DNA from 2 places in the Pseudoalteromonas sp. PS1M3 genome. Region 1 is predicted to be linked to the other one. Evidence: riboswitches for the same ligand, from Rfam matches in the RefSeq annotation. Region 1 holds a riboswitch; the other holds the start of a gene.
The links. Region 1 has a riboswitch for cobalamin ahead of PS1M3_RS13860 (ABC transporter ATP-binding protein). Riboswitches for the same ligand answer to the same signal wherever they lie in the genome.
Positions count from the first base shown of each region.

Region 2: linked by a shared signal. The riboswitch ahead of PS1M3_RS03570 (TonB-dependent receptor domain-containing protein) and the one ahead of PS1M3_RS13860 (ABC transporter ATP-binding protein) in region 1 are both predicted to bind cobalamin.

Region 1 covers NZ_AP022624.1:2,965,559-2,973,017, forward strand. Annotated here, with positions in the region: gene PS1M3_RS13840 (cobalamin-binding protein) at 1-52, opposite strand, end outside; gene cobO (cob(I)yrinic acid a,c-diamide adenosyltransferase) at 52-651, opposite strand; gene PS1M3_RS13850 (cobyric acid synthase) at 644-2,125, opposite strand; gene PS1M3_RS13855 (iron ABC transporter permease) at 2,128-3,132, opposite strand; gene PS1M3_RS13860 (ABC transporter ATP-binding protein) at 3,134-3,934, opposite strand; cobalamin riboswitch at 4,010-4,149, opposite strand; gene PS1M3_RS13865 (porin) at 4,197-5,129, opposite strand; gene PS1M3_RS13870 (LysR family transcriptional regulator) at 5,316-6,170, opposite strand; gene PS1M3_RS13875 (DUF413 domain-containing protein) at 6,262-6,636, shown strand; gene PS1M3_RS13880 (diguanylate cyclase) at 6,722-7,459, shown strand, end outside.
Region 2 covers NZ_AP022624.1:760,341-767,799, reverse strand. Annotated here, with positions in the region: gene PS1M3_RS03585 (efflux RND transporter periplasmic adaptor subunit) at 1-157, shown strand, start outside; gene PS1M3_RS03580 (efflux RND transporter permease subunit) at 161-3,259, shown strand; gene msrA (peptide-methionine (S)-S-oxide reductase MsrA) at 3,342-3,878, shown strand; gene PS1M3_RS03570 (TonB-dependent receptor domain-containing protein) at 3,924-5,750, opposite strand; cobalamin riboswitch at 5,783-5,946, opposite strand; gene PS1M3_RS03565 (YajQ family cyclic di-GMP-binding protein) at 6,154-6,636, opposite strand; gene PS1M3_RS03560 (VanZ family protein) at 6,789-7,139, shown strand; gene PS1M3_RS03555 (ketopantoate reductase family protein) at 7,132-7,459, shown strand, end outside.

The DNA.
Region 1 (7,459 bases):
CATTGCCGTGTAAACTAAGCAGCATTAAACCTATAAAAAGCAATTTAAACACTAGTAGTCAAACCCTTCTAACGCTTTTACACCTGAGTCGAATGCGTGTTTTACATTACGTACTTCGCTCACAGTATCGGCAAGGTCAGTCAATGCTCTGTGCGCTGCGCGTCCTGTGATAATAACCGACTGCATAGCCGGGCGATTATTAAGTGCACTTAGTACTTCGTCTAAGTCGACATAACCATAAGTCACCATGTAGGTTAGCTCATCAAGTAACACTAAGTTAATACTGCTGTCGGCAAGCATGCGCTTTGCCTCTTGCCATGTTGCTTGTGCTGCTAAGGTATCGGCCTCTTTATTTTGTGTATCCCATGTAAAGCCAGTATTCATTACAGCAAATTCAACCCCTGCGCCTAGTAATAAATTACGCTCACCACACTCCCATGTCCCTTTTATGAATTGACACACAGCGGCTTTTTGACCGTGGCCAACACAGCGTGCTACCACGCCAAAACCAGAAGTCGATTTACCTTTACCATTGCCAGTAATAACCTGAAAAATACCTTTAACCTCTTGCGCGGCTTCAACACGGGCATCTACGTGTTCTTTTACTTTTTGCTGGCGCTGTTTGTGTTTGTCTTTTGTTTGTTCAGTCATTATTATGCCCTTTATAAATCGAGGTAATTTGCGCTATATCTAAATGTGTTTCGCACATGGTTGCTAAACGCGCTAACTGCTGTTCGCGGTGTGTATCAATACTTATTGGATCAATATTTAAATCTGGCTTTACCCATTTTAAAATTTCCATCGTGGCGTTGGGCTCATCAAATAAACCGTGTAAATAAGTGCCCGCAATTGCATTATCGTCACTTATAAAACCATCTGTTTTAAACCCATTTGGATGCTGACTAAAGGTAATTAAAGGGGTCTTTAATGCATTGCCTTTACTTACTCCCGCATGGATTTCATAACCACTACATAAAGTTTGTCGATTATTTAGCTTTAAAGTGGCCGTCACTTTACTTAATACTTTTTGCGATGTGAGTGTGGTTTCAAAATCACATAAGGCTAACCCATTCACACTTTTTAATGACGACTCAACACCCTCGGGGTCGTAAATTATATTACCCAGCATTTGCATTCCCCCACAAATTCCAAGTACTTTTCCACCATAGCGTAAGTGGCGTTTTATCTGATTATCCCACCCTTCGTTTATCAAAAAATTTAAATCGCCAAGTACGTTTTTACTACCTGGCAATATAACAAGATCAACATCAGGAATGACCTGCGTATGGCGTATATAGTTAACATTAATATTTGGGTGTAAACGCAGTGCGTCAAAATCGGTATGATTACTAATATGCGGCACTAATAATATTGCAATATTGATAGTTGCATGGGTAACGTTATTGTTTATTGCAACAGCATCTTCCGCGTCGAGAGTTAAATCGTGAAGGTATGGCAGTACTCCTAAAACAGGCTTACCCGTGTATTGCTCTAACCAGTCAAGCCCTCCTTGAAGCAAACTTATATCGCCTCTAAAACGGTTAATTACAAAACCCTTTACACGTGCTTGCTCTGATTCGCTAAGTAATGCCAATGTCCCCACTAAATGAGCAAATACACCGCCTTTATCTATATCAGCAATAATAATCACTGGGCAGTCTACTTTTTCAGCGTAGCCCATGTTAGCTATGTCGTTTTCACGCAGGTTTATTTCAGCGGGGCTTCCCGCACCTTCCACCAATAAAAGATCAAACCGTTTTGCTAAACGCTCGTGTGATGTAATGACAGCGTCCATGGCGACTTTTTTATAATCGTGGTACTTACCGGCTTCCATGTTGCTAATCGCTTTACCATGAATAATAACTTGAGCGCCTGTATCGCTATTGGGCTTAAGTAATATCGGGTTAAAGTCGGTTTCGGGCTCTACCTTAGCAGCAATAGCTTGCAAAGCTTGCGCACGGCCAATTTCGCCACCGTCGTTTGTCACTGCGCTATTAAGTGCCATATTTTGTGGCTTAAACGGTGCGACTTTTATGCCTTGATTTGCAAATACTCGGCAAAGTGCAGCCACTAAGGTGCTTTTTCCCGCATCCGAGGTAGTACCCTGTATCATGAGTGTTTTCATGGCTACACCTTAGACTTTCTAAAAAAGAGTAAACTTAAGAAAAACGCACTCCCCATAGCGGCCGTGATCACCCCTACTGGCAACTCTTGATTTTGAAGTAAAGAACGAGACAGTACATCGACCCACACCATAAATGTGCCTCCTGCTAAGCTTGTTATTAATAGCCCTGCTACGGTGCCTTGTGAAATAAAAAAGCGCACAATATGTGGCACCATTAATCCAACAAAACCAATACCGCCACACATTGCCACCAGCACAGCGGTTATTAATGAGCTTAAAATTAGCATAAGCACCCTAAATCGATGCACTTTAACACCAAGGGTTATGGCACTTTCGTCACCTAATAACATGGCATTAAGCTGGCGCCTAAAACTAATCATTACGCAGGTGCACAGTGTAATCACTAAAAAGGGTATCCAAAGCGTTGCCCACTGGGCACGTGCAAAACTTCCTAAGGTCCAAAATAAAATAGCTGCAACGGCTTGCGGCTCGCTCCAATAAAGCAACAAACTCGTAAATGCACTAAATAAAAACGAGAGTGCAACACCAGCAAGTAACATAGACTCAACTTGCCCGCCCTGCTGCCTTGTGGCAATTAATATAAGTAAGCTCATTGCTAATAAGCTACCAAGCAAGGCTGCGGCCGAAAGCATAAAACCTGCGCTAATTCCCACAAATGCCATAAGTACAACTACACCAAACGAAGCACCTGACGATATACCGAATAAGTAAGGATCTGCTAGTGGGTTACGTGTCACGGTTTGTAAAATTAGCCCAGCGATAGCTAACCCGGCACCGGCTAAAAACGCCAATAATGTACGGGGCATTCTTAATTCAAAAATAATACGGCTGGTGAATGAAGCATCATTTAAATAAATAAAACTGTTAAATACATCCTGTATTGAGGTATCTGCAGCACCAAAGCTCAATGCTAAAAATAAACTTACTAAGGCAATAGTAATGCAAATAATCAGTGCAACTGAATGGCGTACATGCATTGCTAACATATTATTTGTAACCATAAAAGTAGGTAATATGAGGCGTAACTTTACCCAATTGAGATTCTTGAGGATGGTTACTAACCTGAGCGCATACACCAAATACATCATCAAGCATGTGCTCAGTCAGTACCTCTGCAGGAGAGCCGGTATGCGTTATTTCTCCATTTTTAATGACGACAAGCTCATCACACATAGCGCTAGCCAAATTAAGATCATGAAACGAAGCAAATACTGTAACACCAAGAGACTTTGCCAGCTCCATAACCTGTATTTGGTACTTAACATCAAGGTGGCTAGTGGGCTCATCCATAATTAACAGCTGAGGTTGCTGAACAATAGCACGTGCAATGAGTGCCCGCTGCTTTTCGCCCCCAGAGAGCGATTCAAAATTTTGATTTGTATGCAGCTCAAGCCCTACCGTTTTTATAGCTAGAGTGATTTGTTGTTTTTCGCTTTGCGATGTAGAGCTAAATAACGATTTATGAGGCGTTAGGCCAAGAGCCACAACATCAAATAACGACAAATTAAAATGCGATGGCGCCTCTTGTAAAACAACAGCAACGCACTTTGCATATTCATCACTTTTAAGCTGCCAAATATCATGGTTATTAAACTCTATAACCCCTTCATTAGGCTTATTAAAACGATATAAACAACGCAGTAAACTCGACTTACCTGCACCATTAGGGCCAATTAAGCCCACAAATTTACCTTCAGGTATTTGCACATTAATGTGTTTGAGAATAGGTTTATTTGCTATTCCCCACGAGAGATTTTGAACGTTTAATAATGGTGCTTTAGTTTGCAATACTCTGTCCTAGACACGAGTACCCACTTGTAATGCAACCACCAAAAAGGAGTACATTAAATTTAGCATGAGTAGGCCCGCTCATTAAAAATTGATTTGTATCTGACTTAAAGCATAGCGCTAATTACAGTTGCGGGAACAGTTGAGGAATTGCACCTCATTCCAAATGAAGCTCTATTATGGGCGGGTAAGTAAATAATTTAAAGCAAAAAAAACCGCGCTAATTACAGCGCGGTTAAAAAGGGAGTGTTTTAACTCGTCGTTAAAACTTATATTCCATACCTAAACCTAAGTAATTTTGGTCTACGTTGTTGTCCATATCAAAGCTTGAGTAAAAGCCAAATACTTTAATGTTTTTGTTAAGCTTGTGATCAACACCCACTGAAATAGCTGTTTTATCATCGCTATCGTCAAAGTCCATTGCTTGGTACTGAACTTTAAACGTGTTTTTACCCATGCTGTATGCTGCATTTAATAAGTAACCGTCACCTTCAGCTGAACCGTCTACTTTTTCTTGAGTTTGGTACATAGCACCGAGTTTAAAGTCTTCAACTTTACCTTGGATTGACGCGCGTACTACATCGTAGCCATTTACTTCACTATCGGCTGCGATAGAGGCATATACTGCGCTCTTTTTAAGTGCCACGTCACCGTAAGTAACCGCCATTGAGTAACCGTTATCAGCGTCTACATCATCTTCAGCTACAAAAGTAGCAAGTACTTTAAAACCTTCGTATGAGTTTGATGAATAACTAACAGTATTCCCTAAACGGTTTTCACCTTTAAATACATTTTTAATATCGCCTTCAAGGTCGTTAAACAAGTCTAACTTACCTTGAGATTGTTTAAGCGCAGTATCGTTACGACCAATAACCACTTGGCCAAACGCACCTTTTAAACCAACGTATTGGTTACGCGCAGAAATATTGTCGTCGTTATCGCCTTTTGAATCAGCATCAGACACATCAACTTGAAACTCAAACTTATATACCGCTTCTAAACTATCATTTATTTTTTCAGAACCTTTAACACCAAGACGAGATGCATTACTTTTTATCTCAGTAAAAGATCCTTCGCCGTCATCAGATGATTGCACTGTTACATTCGCTTTACCGTAAATGTCTACATCGGCAAGTGCATTAAAAGATAAACCACTTAATAGTGCTAAGCATAAGCTCGATTTTACAAATTTCATGTTATTTCCTTGGATAATCACAAAAGACTAATTTTTAAAACGACTGCAGTTTGTCACCACTAAATGACAGAAATATTACAAATGAAATATTTTTGACTTTTAAAGTTAATAAAACTGCATTATTTATGAAATCAAAAGGACATGAACATCAATCATACAAATATGTACCCACTTAAAACCCAATTACTAAGCATGTGCCTTAATAGTAGGTAGTAAATTTATGAGTGTTTCTATCAGTTCCTTTTGTTCGTTATCTCTATGGTAGGCTACAAATATATCTCTTGACGTATTTTCTACATTTTTTACATGAAATAATTCACCATTTTCTAAATGTTGCTCAACCAAAACATGTGGAATAAATGCGCTACCACCACATTGTAGTATTAAATCTAACGCAATTCGTCCGGTGCTTGTTCTAAAGTATGGAGGCGTTTTACCGGTAAACTGGCGTGCATGCCAAAGTGAAAATGTCGTTCCCCAGTCAACATACACGTACTGATTATCAAAAAAGTTTTCGTTTGTTGCAGTGTCATACCCACTTACAGGAATAATAGGCAGTTCACAAATACGCTCAACAACTAACTCATCTACTTTTGGTGGATCAAATAAAATGGCTAAATCAAGCGTGCGCTCAAGCAATAATCGCGTGCTTTCTTGCTGGGCTTTAACTTCAGCAACCAAAGAGACTCCCGGCATAGCCGACACAATATTAGTAATACCAAACTGCAAAAAGGCATCCCAAATATTAGGCGTCCCTGCCAAGCTAATTTGTTTATGCATATTATCAGCAAGGGCTACATCTACTTTGGCGCGCTGCATACCAGTTATGATCATTTGCGCATGAGGCAACAACCGTTCACCAGGCGCTGTTAATTGAATATTATTACGCTGGCGAATAAATAAATTAACACCAAGCCCTTGCTCTAATTGACGAATACGAAAACTGACCGCCGACTGCGTTATATAGAGGTTCTCTGCGGCTTTACCGAAATGACGCGTGCGCACTACTTCAACAAATGTTTTTAATAAATCGATATCCACTTTTTTATCCTCACGATAAAAATAACTTGTTTAAAAAATTGCCAAACTTGCATCATACTCCAACTAATTAATAGGGTATGAGGATATAGCTATGAGCATTAACATTTCACTACTACGCCAAGCATTTGTTAGCCAACGTCAATTTTATGATGATCAAAATTTTCCACGTGGTTTTAGCCGCAGCGGAAATTTCACCTTATTAGAAGCCAGTATACTAGAACAACATGGCATTGTTTTAAAAGGTTTATATAGTAAGACGATTGAACCACAAAATGAGCACCAAGAAAATTTTGTAGCCGTAGTAACTGGCTCACAAGAACCCACTAATCCGATTGAACGAGCATGGCTGAAATACCTAAAGCTCACTACTTGTAAAACGAAGTTTCATACCTTATTTGGCCGCTCAAAAATATCGAGCCCTGCGCCAATAAATCATGAAAGTTTTTCAGAATCAGATAGCCTATAACACACTCAGCTATTTGCTTTTTGGCGCTTTTACAGTTACAAAGTGTATTAAGCAATTTTTTTGCATAATATAAACTGGGTGTTCCGTGAAGCGAAAAATATTAATAGTTGAAGATACACCTGCTATAGCGCTTGTGCAGAAACATATAGCGCTAAAAGTAGGCTACGAAGTAGATGTAGCAGAAACGTTAGCACAAACAAAAATACTAATTAGTCAAAATAATTACTTTTGCGCTGTTGTAGATTTTATTTTGCCTGATGCGCCTAATGGTGAAGCAGTACCGTGCACAATTAACGCAGAAATCCCTACCATTGTCATGACGGGTAGCATTGATAAAAGAACACGTGATACTGTTGAAAAATTCCCAATAATTGATTACATAATAAAAGAAAATAAACAAGCTTATCAATACCTTGAAAAACAACTTAAGCGTTTGCCTCGCAACGAAAGTGTAAAAGTATTAGTTGTTGATGATTCTATATCTACCCGCCACTATATTGTGAGCTTATTGTTACGTCATAAATATCAAGTATCTGAAGCTGAGGATGGCAAGCAAGCACTTGAAATGTTGGCAAAGTCACCCGACATTTCAGTGATCATCACTGATAACGAGATGCCCAACATGAATGGCGATGAGTTATGCAGTGAAATTCGCAGATTATACAATAACGACGAAAAAGCAATTATTGGTATTTCAGGCGCTGACTCGTCGGAGCTATCTACTTTATTTTTAAAAAATGGCGCAAATGACTACCTCCATAAACCCTTTAATAACGAAGAGTTTTATTGCAGGCTAAGCCAAAACGTCGACATGCTTCAACAA
Region 2 (7,459 bases), 1.4 Mb from region 1:
AATTACAGATGGCGTAGCCAACAAAATAGAAGTACATGTTGCAAGCAGAAATAACGGTTGGGTAGCTATTGATGAAGGCTTAACCGATGGCCAGCAAATTATTACTGAAGGGCTGATTAAAATTCGCTCGGGCAGTAAAGTTAGCGTTAAGGGGTAATACGTGAAAATTACCGACACTAGCGTTAAACGCCCCGTTTTTGCGATTGTAATTAACTTATTGCTACTAACCTTTGGTTTAGTAGCATTTAGCATGTTACCGCTACGCGAATACCCTGACATTGAAACTCCGATTGTAAATATTAGCACCTCATATACCGGGGCATCAGCGGAGATAATCGAAACTAAAATAACCCAAGTTATCGAAAACCGTATATCGGGTATTGAAGGTATTAAAAGCATTAATTCGTCGAGCCGTAATGGTCGCTCAAACATTACTATTGAATTTAATATTAGCCGCGATATAGATGCAGCATCTAACGATGTACGTGAACGTGTTGCACGTGCACTCGACAGCCTACCTGAGCAAGTTCGTCCGCCTGAGGTATCTAAATCAAACAGTGATGAAAGCCCTATTGCATGGTTTGTACTTAATAGTGAAACCATGGACTCATTACAGCTTTCTGATTATGCACAGCGCTTTATTGTTGACCGCTTAGCCGTTGTGGATGGCGTATCTAATGTGCGAATTGGCGGCGAGCGTCAATACGCTATGAAAATTTGGTTAAACCGCCAAGCAATGGCTGCGCGCGGCATAACTTCAAGCGACATAGAAAACACTCTGCGCACAGAAAATGTTGAGTTACCTGCCGGTGAAATTGAATCAATTGATCGCGACTTTACGGTACGTACGGCCCGAAGCTACAAAGATCAGCGCGACTTTAAAAATTTAGTTATTAAACGCGGTGAAGATGGCTATTTAGTTCGCCTTGGCGAAGTAGCCGATGTTCAACTAGAGGCCGCCGACGACGAAAGTTTGTTCCGTGGTAACGGCCGCAACATGATTGGCCTGGGTATTGTAAAACAAGCTAAAGCAAACACATTAACCGTGGTAGACAACGCACGTAGTGAGCTTGAAAAAATTAAACGAAACCTGCCTGAAGGCACAACAATTCAAGACAGTTACGACTCGTCTGTATTCATTAAAGAATCGATTAGCGAAGTATACAGCACGCTTGCCATTTCAATGGGCTTAGTTGTTTTAGTAATATTTTTGTTTTTAGGCAACATTCGTGCAACGCTTATTCCCGCTGTTACCGTACCGGTAGCTTTGGTAGGTAGCTTTATGTTTTTACTCGCTATGGGGTATTCAATCAACTTGCTAACACTACTTGCGTTAGTCCTTGCCATTGGTTTAGTTGTTGATGACGCTATTGTAATGCTTGAAAACATTCACCGCCGCATAGAGCTTGGCGAGCCACCATTACTTGCAGCGTATAGAGGCGCACGAGAAGTTGGCTTTGCAATTGTAGCAACTACACTTGTGCTTATTTCGGTGTTTGTTCCTTTAGTATTTATGGATGGCCGGATAGGCGCGTTATTCACCGAATTTGCAATGGCTGTAAGCGCAGCTGTTTTTTTCTCAAGTGTGACCGCGCTTACGCTTGCACCAGCATTGTGTTCAAAAGTTCTAAAAAGCGCCGACAAGCCTAATAAATTCAGCCAATGGATGGACCGCCAGTTTACTAAATTAGAGCGCAGTTACCGTAATTCACTTTCAACAAATATGACCAAAAAATGGGGCTTGTTAGTCAGCTTAGTTTTAGCGGGTTTTGTGAGTTATTCACTATTACTGCAAGTGCCATCAGAGCTAACACCTAAAGAAGACCGCGGCACCTTTTTCATTATGATGAGCGGACCTGAGGGTGCTAGCTACGAAAATAATGCCGCCAATATGGCAAAAATTGAAGAACGCCTTATGCCTTACTCTGAGTCTGGCGAGCTAAGCCGTGTGCTTGTTCGTGTTCCTGGCTGGGGCGGTAGCGGCGGTGTTGCTATTGTTGGTATGGCTGATTGGGACAAACGCAAGCGCTCTACGTGGGAAGTAATGGATGAAATTAGTGGCAAAATGCGCGAAGTCACCGATGTACGTGCGTTTGCTATTATGCGCCGAGGTATTGGCGGTGGCGGTTCATCTCGCCCTATTGAATTTGTTCTACAAGGTAATGATTATGCTCAGCTTGCCGATTGGCGTGACCGTATTATCAAACGTGCAGAACAAAACCCAGGCCTTGTTAGAATCGATCATGATTACAAAGAAACATTCCCACAGTTTTTAGTAAGTATTGATAAAAATAAAGCGGCCGATTTAGGAGTGTCTGTGTCTGATGTTGGTCGTACACTCGAAACCATGCTGGGTCAGCGTCGTGTGACAACCTTTATAGATAGAGGTGAAGAATACGATGTCATTTTGAAAGGTACAAAAGAAGACTTTAATAACCCGACCGATATTTCAAATATATACCTTAAATCACGCAGTGGTGAGCTTGTTCCGCTAGACAGCTTAATCAGCTTAAAAGAAGAGGCAACGGCCTCACGCTTAAACCGTTACAACCGTATGCGCTCAATAACCTTAAGCGCAAACTTAGCCGATGGTTACACACTCGAACAAGCACTTAACTTTTTAAACAATGTTGCCGCAGAAGAAAACGACATTGACGGCGCAATAGACTACAAAGGTGAATCTCAGCTTTATTACGAAGGCGCATCAGCAATGACCTACGTATTTGTATTAGCGCTAACAGTCACCTTTTTGGTATTGGCAGCGCAATTTGAAAGCTTTATGCACCCATTTGTAATTATGCTAACGGTCCCCCTTGGTTTAATGGGCGCGATGTTTGGTCTTTGGTCTACCGGACTGACGCTTAATATTTACAGCCAAATTGGTATTGTTATGCTCATAGGGTTAAGCGCTAAAAATGGGATACTCATTGTTGAATTTACCAACCAATTACGCGACAAAGGTGTAGAATTTAGCGAAGCAATATTACAAGCGGCTACACAACGTTTACGCCCAATAATAATGACATCGCTAACAACGGTTATGAGCTCAGTGCCATTGGTATTAGCATCAGGCCCTGGCGCTGAAAGCCGTATGGTAATTGGTGTTGTGGTATTTACCGGGGTTATTGTTTCAACGCTACTTACTTTATTTGTTGTGCCAGCAGCGTATTATGCGCTTGCTCGTAACACACAATCACCTGAATATTTACAACAAAAACTTAATAAACAAGCAGCCGAAAAACCGCTTGAAGAGATCTAAGCAAGCTAACGCGTCGTAACCTTGTTGTTATGGCGCTAAGCTTTATGCTTTGCGTGACCTTTGTCAAATATTAGGAATAATTATGAGTTCAACAACGCAAGTAGCAACCTTTGGTGGTGGCTGTTTTTGGTGTATTGACGCAGCATTTAGGCGTGTAAATGGCGTGTCTGATGTAAGCTCGGGTTATACCGGTGGCAATACTGACAATCCAACATACAAATCAGTATGCAGTGGTACAACGGGCCATGCCGAAGTAGTAAAAGTTGAATTTGATAGCACTATTGTAAGCTTTGAAACATTGCTCGCTATGTTTTTTACTTTGCACGATGCTACGCAATTAAATCGCCAAGGTAACGATATTGGCACACAATACCGAAGTGTTGTTTATTACCATAATGACGAACAACTTGCGCTTACTAACACTATGATTGAACAGCTACAAACCCATGTTAGTGAGCCTATTGTTACCGAAGTCAGCCCGGTGACAACTTACTACCCTGCTGAGCACTATCATCAAGATTACTACAACGAAAACCCGCAACAGGGTTATTGCAGTATCTTAATCGCACCAAAATTACATAAGTTTGAAACCGTATTTAAAGAGTTTTTAGCTGAGTAAAAACACAAAAAAGCCCGGTAAAACCGGGCTTTTTATTTAGATTATTTAAAACTGGTAATCTATGCCAGCAAAAAAGCGGCGCTCTGGCGTGTTGTAGTAATACACCTGCCCTGTTGTAAAATCAGCGTTAGAATCGACTACGTTGTATTCCTTATCGAATACGTTTTCTATACGAAGCGACACCGTAATTTCATCATTTACTTGGTAATTGCCTGCTAAATTCCAAAGCGTATACGAACCCAATTGCGAAACCGCCCCTGCTCGCTCACCGCGATATTGCATTGCTATGCTTGTATCAAATGCACCAAACTGTTTTGTAAGCTCCCAATTAAAGGTTCGTTTGGCAACGTTTCTAAGCGCTTCGCCTGTTTCTTTATCTTCGGCACTTAGGTAAGCAAAATTCACATTACTATCAAAACCCAAAATTTGATTGGCTAAACTAAATTCAACACCTTCATATTGGGCCTCATTAATATTGGTGAGTGCAAAATTAGCGTCATAATCAATTTTATCCTCAATTTCATTTCTAAAAATAGCGACATCGACACGTACAGTATCAAAGTCGACGTTTAAGCCAAGCTCACGATTCACTGACGTTTCAGGTTGAAGATTGGCATTGCCGTAAAGAGGAAAGTACAAATCATTAAATGTTGGCGCTTTAAAGCCCGTGCTTTGGCTTATTCTAAATGTTGCGTCTTCAGATAAGTGATAGCCAGCTGCCGCTGTGTACGTTGTTTCATTACCAAATTGCTCATCGTCATCTTGACGAACAGTTAAATTGGCAAGCAACTCATCCGCATCGTAATATGCGCCAACAAATACAGCTAATACATCGCGCTCTTGCACTTCAAACGTGGTTGAGCTTTGTGATACGTCATCATTGTACCAATTAATACCACCACTAATGTTTAACGTGTCGTTTAAGCGGTATTGGCCGTTGTAGTCAATTTGTGAGCGCTTAGTAACAAACGTACTTGTTGTTGGCCCTTGAGAAAAATCAACATAACGGTTGTCTGAGTCATCCGTTGCAAATGCTATATCAAGGCTGTGAGTTTGGTTTTTGTAGTCTTTATTCCAACCAGCCGAAAGCTGGTAATTTTTAAAATCCCCTCGCTCAATCGTACTATCGGCAGGACTAAAGCGGCTGTCGTAATCAGCAAAGCCTTCGTTGTATTGCCCTAGTAACTTAAAGTTACCGAAATGTGTGTCGGTGTAGTTTACTTTAAAGCCAAGGTTTTTATTTTCAAAACCGTCTTCATCGGGTGCTGCGCCCTGAAGTACATCAAAGTTGTCCGTCTTTTCAAACCCTGCATTAAAAGCCGTTGTTACATCGCCTGCTTTTACAGAACCAGCAATCTGGTAGTCTTGGTACGCGTCAGATCCAAACGTAGCACTGACCGAAAGGTTATCTGACTCACGAGTAATAATATTAATAACACCTGCTAACGCATCAGAGCCATAAATAGCTGCACGTGAACCTTTAATTATTTCTATGCGTTCAATACTATTTAATGGCACATTACTTAATGCTTTTTGACCAAGCGTTGCCGAACCGGTGCGTACACCGTCTATTAAAATGAGCGTATCACCTGACCCTGTACCGCGCAATGAAACACCGGCATTTTGACCAAAACCGCCGTTAGGGTTGACCTGAAACCCAACTTGAGTGGTTAGTAGCGTTGGTAAGTCGCGAACATTACTGGTTTCAATGTCATTACGAGTTATAACATTTACACTCGCTAATACATTAGTAATTGATTGTTCAAACTTATTAGCGGTTACCGTAATGGTTTCGATTGATTGCTCTGCAGCAGATACAGATAGTGACAGCGCAGCAGTAATTGCAACGCCAAGAGTTGTTTTTTTTAACATGAAGTTCCCCTTCTTTGCCCACCGCAAAGAACTAAGTAAGATTACATCAAGGCCGGTCTCCGGACTCAGTAAATACATAGCTTTATGTATTACTTTACCGTTGCGGGGGCAGTGTTGGGATTGTAGTCATCATGAAAACGCACCAACTTCCCGATTATCTTATTAAAAAAATCAAACCATTGAAAAGATTAATAAGCACCTTGAAAATAGGCCGCTATTGTGAGGAGTTTAATAAAAAATGTCAACGGACGTCTATACAGCTAAAAAGAAAAACAATTAAAAACAATTAAAAACAATTAAAAACAATTAAAAACAAAAACTATGCCGCGTTCATAAAAAAAGCCAAATAACCTGCGCGGCTATTTGGCTTTTTATTTATAAAGCGCCCAAAAGGCTTTTATAATTAATCGCGGAAGTTTTTAAACTGAAAAGGCTGACCTAAATCGGCAGTGCGCACCACTTGCATAGCAGCTTGTAAGTCATCACGCTTTTTACCCGTTACGCGTACTTCCTCGCCTTGAATAGCCGCTTGCACTTTTACTTTAGAATCTTTAATGGCTTTTACTACTTTTTTAGCCACATCTTTTTCAATACCTTGCTTTAGCGCAACGTTACGAAAAACATTTTTACCTGCACGGCTAATATCTTGTAACTCTAAGCTCGCTACATCCATACCACGCTTAGAAACTTTACCCGCTAAAATATCAAACAATTGCATAACCTGTGAATCAGCTTCAGCTTTTAGCTTAATTGTTTTGTCGTTTAGCTCAATAGATGCATCAACACCTCTAAAGTCAAAGCGAGTCTCAAGTTCACGGTTTGCATTATCTACCGCATTTTGTGCTTCGTTCATTTCTACTTCAGATACAATATCAAATGAAGGCATTGGTTTTCTCCTAACTATTCAATCTTAATTTTATGGCGCAATTATAACGCTAAAATTATAAATCTTTACATTTTTCTGCATCTTGTTCAGGTGCGATACTAATTTAGTTTGATATACTTAAGCTTCTTTTTTAAGCGACTCTAGGATTTTACGTGACAAGGCGTGTTTACCAAGCTGTTTTTTTACTCAGCATCGTAGCGTTTACTTTTTTATTTGCCAAAGAAATAAAAGGCGCAGCTAACCTATTTCCACACATTGATAAAGTAGCCCATTTTGGGATTTTTTTTGTGCTTGCTATTATTATGGATAAAGCGTTTAAGCTTCCCTTATACGCACAAATTTTGTTATTGGCCGGTTACGGCGCATCAATTGAAATTATGCAAGACGCACTCCCCTACAGGCAGGCCTCTATTGGCGATTTTATAGCTGATTTTGCTGGTGCTGCTAGTTACTTTTTACTAAGAGTTATTTTTACACCTCGAAAAAAGAATCCCTATGACTAATATTTTAATTGTAGGCGATGGCGCTATTGGCTTGTTACTAAGCCACTTTTTAAGTCACAAAAATAATGTTCATGTTTTAACACGCAAACCAACCTGCAATACGCGTTTTTATAGCCGTAAAAACGCTCCGTCAGATAACATTAATGCACGCTTTATTAATTTAAGCGATCTGGCGCAACAACCTAGTTATGATGTTGTTATTTTTACAGTTAAAGCTTTTCAGGTCCAAGATGCGTTTTCACAAATAAAACCTTATCTTGCTGCAAATTCAATATTAGTCGTTTCTCATAATGGAATGGGAAATATTGAAGAGCTTATTC